One region of the Paenibacillus salivarius genome, then DNA from elsewhere that is predicted to be linked to it. Evidence: a T-box and tRNA genes for the amino acid it is inferred to sense, from the RefSeq annotation. Region 1 holds a T-box; the other holds one or more tRNA genes.
What was found. A T-box is a leader RNA that pairs with one kind of tRNA and senses whether it is charged. The one in region 1 lies ahead of trpS (tryptophan--tRNA ligase), so its partner is inferred to be a tRNA-Trp.
Positions count from the first base shown of each region.

Region 2: it has a tRNA-Trp gene. The T-box ahead of trpS (tryptophan--tRNA ligase) is inferred to sense a tRNA for this amino acid. The anticodon was not compared.

Region 1 covers NZ_CP195592.1:4,365,645-4,370,574, reverse strand. Annotated here, with positions in the region: gene ACSFXJ_RS20230 (MDR family MFS transporter) at 1-318, shown strand, start outside; gene ACSFXJ_RS20225 (CD3324 family protein) at 630-908, shown strand; gene ACSFXJ_RS20220 (hypothetical protein) at 1,004-1,255, shown strand; gene trpS (tryptophan--tRNA ligase) at 1,305-2,312, opposite strand; T-box leader at 2,439-2,729, opposite strand; gene ACSFXJ_RS20210 (LolA family protein) at 2,976-4,100, shown strand; gene alr (alanine racemase) at 4,296-4,930, shown strand, end outside.
Region 2 covers NZ_CP195592.1:4,652,847-4,657,776, forward strand. Annotated here, with positions in the region: gene nrdD (anaerobic ribonucleoside-triphosphate reductase) at 1-1,585, opposite strand, end outside; gene ACSFXJ_RS21520 (class I SAM-dependent methyltransferase) at 1,734-2,465, opposite strand; tRNA gene ACSFXJ_RS21525 (tRNA-Leu) at 2,600-2,679, opposite strand; tRNA gene ACSFXJ_RS21530 (tRNA-Arg) at 2,714-2,790, opposite strand; tRNA gene ACSFXJ_RS21535 (tRNA-Leu) at 2,806-2,891, opposite strand; tRNA gene ACSFXJ_RS21540 (tRNA-Cys) at 2,902-2,975, opposite strand; tRNA gene ACSFXJ_RS21545 (tRNA-Gly) at 2,987-3,061, opposite strand; tRNA gene ACSFXJ_RS21550 (tRNA-Gln) at 3,068-3,142, opposite strand; tRNA gene ACSFXJ_RS21555 (tRNA-His) at 3,167-3,242, opposite strand; tRNA gene ACSFXJ_RS21560 (tRNA-Trp) at 3,269-3,342, opposite strand; tRNA gene ACSFXJ_RS21565 (tRNA-Tyr) at 3,350-3,435, opposite strand; tRNA gene ACSFXJ_RS21570 (tRNA-Thr) at 3,439-3,514, opposite strand; tRNA gene ACSFXJ_RS21575 (tRNA-Phe) at 3,536-3,611, opposite strand; tRNA gene ACSFXJ_RS21580 (tRNA-Asp) at 3,634-3,710, opposite strand; tRNA gene ACSFXJ_RS21585 (tRNA-Met) at 3,742-3,815, opposite strand; tRNA gene ACSFXJ_RS21590 (tRNA-Val) at 3,837-3,912, opposite strand; tRNA gene ACSFXJ_RS21595 (tRNA-Glu) at 3,996-4,070, opposite strand; tRNA gene ACSFXJ_RS21600 (tRNA-Ser) at 4,092-4,183, opposite strand; tRNA gene ACSFXJ_RS21605 (tRNA-Asn) at 4,188-4,263, opposite strand; rRNA gene ACSFXJ_RS21610 (23S ribosomal RNA) at 4,328-4,930, opposite strand, start outside.

The sequences.
Region 1 (4,930 bases):
CTCGTCTTCGGGACCTTGCCGTACATTTGGGCGATGATGCTCGGGGTCGTTCTGTTTACGGTCGGCGAAGTGCTGATGTTTACGATGACGGATGTGCTCGTGGACCGGATCGCGAAGCCTGAATTGAGGGGGACCTATTTCGGGATGTTCGGCTTCAACAACTTGGGCAATGTCATCGCTCCGTTGATGGGCGGATTTTTGCTGGACGGTCTTGGCGTGGACAGAGCGGTGCTCGTGTTTGCGGTCATCGCCTTAACCGTGGGACTCGGGCTGCCGTTTTTACTGCTGGGAAGGGCATCTTTGCCAAAGGAGCCGTAATCGGAAAGAGTCATAAGAATAGATAGTGAAAGTTGTAATTGCTTATTTCCCGGATATGGAAGACAATGGATGTGCAGGGGTTGGTTTAAGCGCCATTCGGTTTATGTTTGAAAGGAGGATCAAGGATGGTTTGGGTTATCGATTTCGTACTTGGTACGCTCCATGCAAAGTCTGCAGTATCGACTGGGGCGATAACTTGCATGGAGCTAAATTAAACGATCGCTCTTTATCCGGCACGGCCGGAACAATATAGTTGATGGCTGCCGGCTTTGCTCCCTTAAACTCATTTTGATTTAAGGAGCGGAAGCGGTATGAAATATGTTAAAGCGGAAGTCATCTTACCGGAACATTTGCTTAGAGAGCTGCAGAAGTACGTCCAGGGAAAGGTCATCTATGTGCCCAATCGTGAAGGGGTTCGTAAAAGGTGGGGAGAGAATTCCGGGACGAGAGATTTTTTAATGCAGCGGAACCGGGAAATTCGCAGCAGGTTTCGCGAGGGCCACACCATAGACCAATTGGCCGATGCCTTCTGTCTTTCTCGAGAAAGCATCAAGAGAATTGTATATTCAAAAAAAGGACCACAAAATTAAGACGATTCGCTCTTGAGGAGGGGCATAAGCCCAATCTCTCCCCAGGTTAGGCACGTATACTGTGTCATGACCCACGGGAGGTGAGGGACTTGGCAGTGGCAAAACAGGCTCGAAAATATGTTGGCAAACCGGTTCGGATTAAAACCAAAACCGGCGCGGTTCTGTACGGTACCGTCTTAAAGGTAGCCAACGGCAAACTTTATCTTAAAGCCGGCTCGGTACACAGCAAGGGCAGCAAAGCGCACGCGACCTTCGCTCCGGTAATATTGCCGCTGGTGCTGTTCGATCTGCTGGCAATTCTGCTGTTGGAGAGAAGGCCGAGACGGAGAAAAAGAAGACTGAGATAATTAAAAAAACGGTTGGCCCATACCACGGGGCGCAACCGTTTTTGATTTTTTATTTCCTATGAAAATAATCCAGTCCCATCGCTTCGCGAACCTCGGTTAGCGTTTCTTTCGCGATCGCCCGGGCCTTTTTCGTTCCTTCCATCAAAATTTCGTCAACCTCGGCGGGTTTGCCCTCATAATGGGCCCGACGCTCTCGCATCGGCTCCAGCAACAGATGGAGCACGGTAACAAGGAGGTGCTTGCATTCGGTGCAGCCGATCGTCCCGCGTTCGCACGCTTCCTTTAATTCCGGAGCGGACCCGTTGTTGAATACTTTATGATACGCATAAATCGGACAAATGTCCGGGTGCCCGGGATCATGCTTCCGGACTCGAGCCGGATCGGTTGTGGCTTTGCGTATTTTATATTCCAGCTCCTGCCGGGTAATATCCAATTCAATGGCGTTGCCGAGGCTTTTGCTCATTTTGGCGTTCCCGTCCGTACCGACAAGCCGGGGCATTTCGCTGATCAGCGCCCGTGGCTCTGGAAATATGGGGCGATATAGCTCGTTAAACCGCCGAACGACCTTTCGGGCCAGTTCCAGATGGGGCAGCTGGTCATCGCCGCTGGGAACGATCGTCGCTTTGCAGAAGGTGATGTCCGCCGCCTGGCTGACCGGATATCCGAGAAAGCCGTAATACAGCTCATCAAGGCTGCTATCCTTGGATTCCGCCTTGATCGTCGGGTTGTGGCGGAGCGTATTGACCGTGACGAACATGGAAAAGAAAACGGTCAATTCGGCGATCTCGGGAACCATGGATTGGACGAAAATCGTCGCTTGCTCCGGATCTATTCCTACCGCCAAGTAATCGAGCGTTACTTGACGAAGGTGGTTGCGGATCGCGTCAGGCCGGTCAAAATGGGTCGTCAGCGCCTGAACGTCCGCAAGCAGAATAAAGGTTTCATATTGGCTTTGAAGCTTGACCCGATTTTCCAGGCTGCCGGCATAATGGCCGAGGTGAAGCTTCCCGGTCACCCGGTCGCCGGTCAGCACGCGTTCCTTGAATGGTTGTTTCATGATAGTTCCTCCTTGGTTTTTGAAATGTACGACTCGGTTTGCACCACCGCCAGCCATCGTCCACGGCCATCACCTCCTTAAAATGCGGGTTCATAACAACCTCAAAAAATAAAAAAACTCCGTCCATGTAAGGACGAAGTTATCGTGGTACCACCTTAATTGATCCCCGGCGAATAAAAGGGGATCGTCTCTTCCGGTACGGAGAGCCTCTTCAACAAAATCCAAAAGAAGTCTCGATACTGTCCCTTAATAACGGCGGGAACCCCGGCTGAGCCTATTTCGTTAGCTGATGAAGCAACGGTTCGGCAAGCGACTCCAAAGGCCATTCGAGCAAACGCGGAATACCGGTTCACAGCGGCCACCGGCTCTCTGGAATTCCAGCATGTCTGTCTACTTACCCTTTTTCAACGTCGATCGAATATTATGGAACTACTATATCACAAGCCTTCTGAACGTCAAGACGGCAAAGGTCCCACGGAAAATCGTTAGGTCGATCAAGTCCCGTATTCCTGATCTTTCTTCGATTTGTTTTGTGATTACCGTAACGTATCAGGCTGTCATAGTTTTTCTAATGGGGCTCGTCAAACTAGTCCGCATAATCGGCCAAGTACCCTCATAGACATGTATCAGTTTAGGAAATCAAACTGCAGAGGGGATGATCACATGCGTCGGATCGCTAGGATGCTGGCTATTTTGATGGTAGTAAGCATCGTACTTGCCGCATGCGGGAAAAAGGATGCCGCCGGCGTCGTCAAGGATTTGGACAAAGTCGTTAACAAATTGGAAAGCTATCAGGGCTCCGGCACCATGACACTGTATACCGGTGAGAAGCCCCAGGAGTACAAGGTGGAGGTGTGGCATCAACATCCATCTTATTACCGGATCGCGCTTACGAACAAGGAAAAGGACATCACGCAGATCGTTCTCAAAAACGATCAAGGCGTGTATGTGCTGACGCCGAGTCTCAACAAAAGCTTCCGGTTCCAGAGCGATTGGCCGGATAATCAAGGCCAGGTGTATTTGTATCAAACACTGGTTCGCAGTATCCTCAGCGACAGCTCCCGGCAATTCGTGAGCGACAAGGACAGCTACGTGTTCGAGGTTGCCGCCAATTACAATACGCATGCGCTGGTGCGCCAGAAGATCTGGCTGGACAAAAACAACTATGCTCCAAAACAGGTGCAGGTGTCGGATTCGCAAGCCAAGGTTGTCGTCGAGGTGAAATTCGATAAGTTTGATTTCGACGCCAAATTCAACGAGAAATCATTCGATATGCAGCATAATCTGGATGCGGCCGCCCAAGATGCGAAAGGAACTTTGCTTGAGGTGGACGAAAACGGCATGCTGGTGGAAAAATCGGCTGACGCATCCCAAAACGATCCGATGGCCGAAGATTCGGCAGCCACCGCGGACGAGGGAACAGAAGCCGAGACGGTTCCGGCTCTTACCGATTCGTTCGGTGTCATTATTCCGAGTTATCTGCCTGAAGGGGTAGCTTATCAGGACGATAAAGTTCTTGAGGATGAAGATCGTTATATGGTTATGCAGCGTTATGGCGGGGCGTATCAGTTTACGCTTACGGAAACCCGTTCCCCGGATCGCACGGCTTCATTGGTCCCCGGTCAGGTCGTGGATCTCGGATTTACCTTCGGATTGTTAACCGGAGACGAGCTGCAGACATTGACCTGGACCGTCGACGGGCTGGAATTCAGCATCACCAGCGACAATCTTCCCGTTACCGAAATGGCGAAGATCGCCGCTTCTATGGAAGAGCAAACGGGTAAATAATAGTTGTGGCAGGCGAATATTGGCTGCTTTTCGGGAAAGCGTTTTTTCCGGAAACGGTCTGTTCGCCTCTTTCTTCATTCAACGCCTTGTCCCGGATTTGACAGCCGCTCCCGGGGACATTACCATTAGTGTATTGTTTGAAAAATCATGGTTTGAACATATGGACTGTCAATCATTAGAGAAGGTGACCTAGAAGTGCAAGTGAAGTATCGACCAACCCAAGCGGTTATTGATTTGGACGCGTTGTATTCCAATTACACGGAGCTGCGGCAAGGGCTGCCGGCGGGTATGAAATTTCTCGCCTGTGTCAAGGCTAACGCTTACGGACACGGAGCGGTAATCATTGCCAGAGAACTCGAACGTTATGGCGCGGATTATCTCAGCGTCGCCTTTTTGGACGAGGCGCTCGAATTGCGCCGTGCCGGAATCAAGCTCCCGATTTTAGTACTGGGCTACACGCCTCCGCACGGTTTAGCTGCCGCGTGGGAGCACGATATTACGCTGACCTTGTTCAGCGAAGAAGTGCTGGAAGCGATCAAAGCGCTTGATGCTTCGAATTTCCCTCACAAGCTAAAGGTCCATATCAAAATCGACTCCGGCATGGGCCGTCTCGGTCTGTTGCCCGGAGCAGAGGCTGTGGAGTTTGTTCGTCGAGTTATGGAAATTCCGCATGTGGAGGTTGAGGGTTTGTTCACTCATTTTGCCACTGCGGACGAAGAAGACAAGAGCTATACACTGGAGCAGTATCGGCGTTTTCAGGACGTGGCGGGCGCGCTGCGGGAAAATGGTTTCCAAATCCCGATTATACATACGGGGAACAGCGCCATAGC
Region 2 (4,930 bases), 290 kb from region 1:
CAAATAGACAAGTACCGTACAAAGCCATCATCGTTTCATGGATCCCGATATAACCCAATGAAATGCTGGCTCTGCCGTTCTCAAGCAGGTGATCAATCGTGTCCTCCGGTTGAAGCCGGCTGCCGGCCGCTCCTTCCATATACAATATGGGGGCAACTTTAGCTTTGACTCCCTTTAAGCGTTCGATGCGATACATCAGCCCTTCCTTGCACACTTCCAAAAGTTCATCCAATAGGCGGTAAAAGGTCTCTTCCGAGCCGTTCGCTTTGATCGCAATCCGAGGTAAATTGGCGGTCACCACCCCCATGTTGAACCGGCCGTCGTGCATTTCCTCCCCGTTCTCTTCATATCTGCCCAAAAAAGAGCGGCAGCCCATCGGAAACTTGAAAGACCCGGTAATTTCTTTGACCTTCGGCACGGAAATAATGTCGGGATACATCCGTAATGTACTGCATCTTAAGGCCAACTGTTTGATATCGTAATTCGGATCCCCGGGCTTCAAATTGACGCCCTCTTCCAAGCCGAAGATCAGCTTAGGGAAAATCGCGGTTTTCCCGTCCCTTCCCAGCCCGCGGATTCGGTTTTGCAAAATGGCAATTTGGATTTGCCGCTCGGCCCATGACACCCCCCGGCCAAAGCCGAACGTGCTGAAAGGCGTTTGTCCGTTGGCGCTGACCAGCGTATTGATTTCATATTCGAGCGATTGAAAAGCATCATAGGTTTCCTTCTCGGTCAGGTTTTTGGCATATTCAAGACAACGCGGATACTTCTTATGTAAACCTTCGTTTTCCCAGGAGATATCCAGGGCTTCGATTTCATCGCCTTCCAGCATGTACAGCCATTGCAGGCCTTTGCGATAGTGCTTTTTAAAAGACTCTAATACATATGGGGCCAAGATAACGTCGATTTCATTAATCGTATTTCCGCCATAGATGTGGCTCGCTACCTGCGCGATTATCTGGGCGGTAATGGCCGTAGCGGTAGTTATGGACTTCGGGGTTTCGATCTGGGCGTTGCCGAGCTTGAAGCCGTTCTTGAGCATCCCCTTTAAGTCGATCAGCATGCAGTTGTAAATGGGGAAATACGGGCTGTAATCCTGGTCGTGAAAATGCAGATCCCCGCTGTTGTGGGCTTCCACGACCCGTTTTGGGATCATGTAAGTTTGGGCGAAATCCTTGGCCATAATGCCTGCCAGCAAATCGCGCTGCGTCGGAATGGTGGCTCCGTCCTTATTGGAGTTTTCTTTCAATACCTCTTCATTCGTGAGCTCCAGAAGCCCGAGAACCTTTTTGTCCAGGCTGCTGCGTTCGCGCCGTTTCAAGGTTCTTACTTCACGATAGCCGATGTAGGCCTCGGCAGCGTCTTTCCTTCTGCTATTCATCAGGGCGGATTGAACTTCATCCTGAATATGTTCGATATCCACCTTCTCCAGCTTGGAAATTTTCCGCGTCACCTTGTCGGCTATCTTTTGTGCCAATTCAGAGTCGCCTTTTTTCTTGGTACTATTCATGGCCGCGCAAATCGCATCGATGATTTTCTGTTGATTGAAAGCTACCTCTGAACCGTCTCGCTTAATAACTATCATTAAATTCATCCTTCGTAGTGATTTTATTATCAGGTATTCGACTAAGAGAGTATACCTTAATAAAAATCAACTTACAGTGATTCTGAACACTGCCGAAGGCAAAATACTACTATATATAGTGTTACCGTTAAACAGATCTACTTTTCCCTTATTTATCAGCTGCGATCAACAAAAAGATGGGTCTCCGGTTTGCATCCCGCCATTCCGGATCCTGCTCGACCCGATGTTCTTCCGGCTTAAGTTCGGACATTTCCCGAATTCGGAATCCCGAATGAATAAGCGCATTTACCTGTGTCGCAATACTTCGGTGATACTTAACGACATCATGATCAAGAAATCTGGCATTTCGCGGCCCTTCTTCATGATAACGATCGACCGGCCAATGCAACTTCTCTCCCTGCTTGCCGTAAACCCAGTCTTGTTCCGGAAGCGCGGTATACACCGGATGCTCCACCGAATACACGAAAGAACCGCCGGGGGCGAGACAGCGATAAACTTTTCGGCAGATGCTATCAAAATCTTCAACATAATGGAGTGCGAGGGAACTGATCACCAGGTCAAACTCCCCTTCGGAATAATTGATATCTTCAATTGCGCTCCGCCGATACTGAATTTGGTCATCCTGGGTCATGGTTCTGGCACGCTCCAGCATTTTTTCAGAGAGATCCAAACCTACCACGAACCTGGCATCATGCTCCCGGACATATCTGCTGTGCCAACCATAACCGCAACCGAGATCAAGCACTTTTTTGTCCCGAAGCTCCGGAAGCATCGCCCGAAAAACGGACCACTCCCCGGCAGCATCAAGTCCTCCTATGGAACGGGGCATCTGGCTGTATTTCGCAAAGAAACCCGGATTATCATAGCTATTTTGTTTCATGCAATCAACCTCCTTAACGATTACTATCGAAAACTTTATCTATACATTCTAAACGGTTAGAAATTGAGGGGCAATGCAAATAAAAACAGGCTTGTAAACTGCTTCAAAAGCAATTTACAAACCTGTTTGCGTGATGCCGGTGAAGGGACTCGAACCCCCACGGTTTCCCTCACGATTTTGAGTCGCGCGCGTCTGCCAATTCCGCCACACCGGCATATAAATATTTATTTTCTTAAAGCGAGTTATAATGGCGTGCCCTAAGAGATTCGAACTCCTGACCTTTTGATTCGTAGTCAAACGCTCTATCCAGCTGAGCTAAGGGCACATAAACCAAAAAAAGTGCGGAAGACCAGACTTGAACTGGTACGGTAGTCACCTACCGCAGGATTTTAAGTCCTGTGCGTCTGCCGATTCCGCCACTCCCGCGAAAAGAAAATGGAGGCGCCACCCAGATTCGAACTGGGGGTAGAGCTTTTGCAGAGCTGTGCCTTACCACTTGGCTATGGCGCCTTATAAAAAAATGGAGCGGACGACGGGAATCGAACCCGCGACCCTCGCCTTGGCAAGGCGATGCTCTACCGCTGAGCCACGTCCGCGTAAAATGGCTGGGGATATAGGATTCGAACCTATGCATGACGGAGTCAAAGTCCGTTGCCTTACCGCTTGGCTAATCCCCAACATGAAGTTGTTAGTAAAAATAATGGGGCGATCGATGGGACTTGAACCCACGAGTGCCGGAGCCACAATCCGGTGCGTTAACCCCTTCGCCACGACCGCCATAAAAATATTTAGTTTTGAAAAAATGGCAGGGGCAGCAGGAATTGAACCCACACCAAAGGTTTTGGAGACCTTTGTTCTACCTTTAAACTATGCCCCTTTAAAACTGGTGGAGGCTGATGGATTCGAACCACCGAACTCGTACGAGAACAGATTTACAGTCTGCTGCGTTTGGCCACTTCGCTAAGCCTCCAAATGGTGCCGGCGAGAGGACTTGAACCCCCAACCTACTGATTACAAGTCAGTTGCTCTACCAATTGAGCTACACCGGCATTTGATGCATTCAGTTTTAATGGTGGCTCGGGACGGAATCGAACCGCCGACACGAGGATTTTCAGTCCTCTGCTCTACCGACTGAGCTACCGAGCCTCACTTGCATATTTACTTAAAATGGCGGAGCCGACGGGATTCGAACCCGCGGTCTCCTGCGTGACAGGCAGGCATGTTAGGCCTCTACACCACGGCTCCACACTATTGGATATCCCTGTTAAAGGGATAATTGCGGGGGCAGGATTTGAACCTGCGGCCTTCGGGTTATGAGCCCGACGAGCTACCGGGCTGCTCCACCCCGCGTCAGTAAAAGTAAATCTTATATGGTGGAGGCTGAGGGGATCGAACCCCCGACCCTCTGCTTGTAAGGCAGATGCTCTCCCAGCTGAGCTAAGCCTCCGAGGAAAGACAAATCATATTGTACCAGAAAAAGCGGTTTAAAATCAAGTCTTTCGCAAAGCTTTTATGTAGCTTTAAAGAAAGTGGTGACCCGTAGGGGATTCGAACCCCTGTTACCTCCGTGAAAGGGAGGTGTCTTAACCCCTTGACCAACGGGCCTTGCTTATGAAAGAAATATGATGGCGGAGAGAGAGGGATTCGAACCCTCGAGACGCTTGTGACGCCTACACGATTTCCAATCGTGCTCCTTCGGCCAACTCGGACACCTCTCCATAATGGCTCCCCGAACAGGACTCGAACCTGTGACAACTCGATTAACAGTCGAGTGCTCTACCAACTGAGCTATCAGGGAATATTTATTCAAGCTTTGATCGCCTGAAAACTGGATACGAAACTTCATTTGCGTGTTTAGTTCTTTGGATAAGCCCTCGACCGATTAGTACTGGTCAGCTCCACACATTGCTGTGCTTCCACCCCCAGCCTATCAACCTCGTCGTCTTCAAGGGGTCTTACGAGTTGGGAAATCTCATCTTGAGGGGGGCTTCACGCTTAGATGCTTTCAGCGCTTATCCCGTCCGCACTTAGCTACCCAGCTGTGCTCCTGGCGGAACAACTGGTGCACCAGCGGTGCGTCCATCCCGGTCCTCTCGTACTAAGGACAGCTCCTCTCAAATTTCCTACGCCCACGACAGATAGGGACCGAACTGTCTCACGACGTTCTGAACCCAGCTCGCGTACCGCTTTAATGGGCGAACAGCCCAACCCTTGGGACCTACTTCAGCCCCAGGATGCGATGAGCCGACATCGAGGTGCCAAACCTCCCCGTCGATGTGGACTCTTGGGGGAGATAAGCCTGTTATCCCCAGGGTAGCTTTTATCCGTTGAGCGATGGCCCTTCCATGCGGTACCACCGGATCACTAAGCCCGACTTTCGTCCCTGCTCGACTTGTCAGTCTCGCAGTCAAGCTCCCTTATGCCTTTGCACTCTTCGAATGATTTCCAACCATTCTGAGGGAACC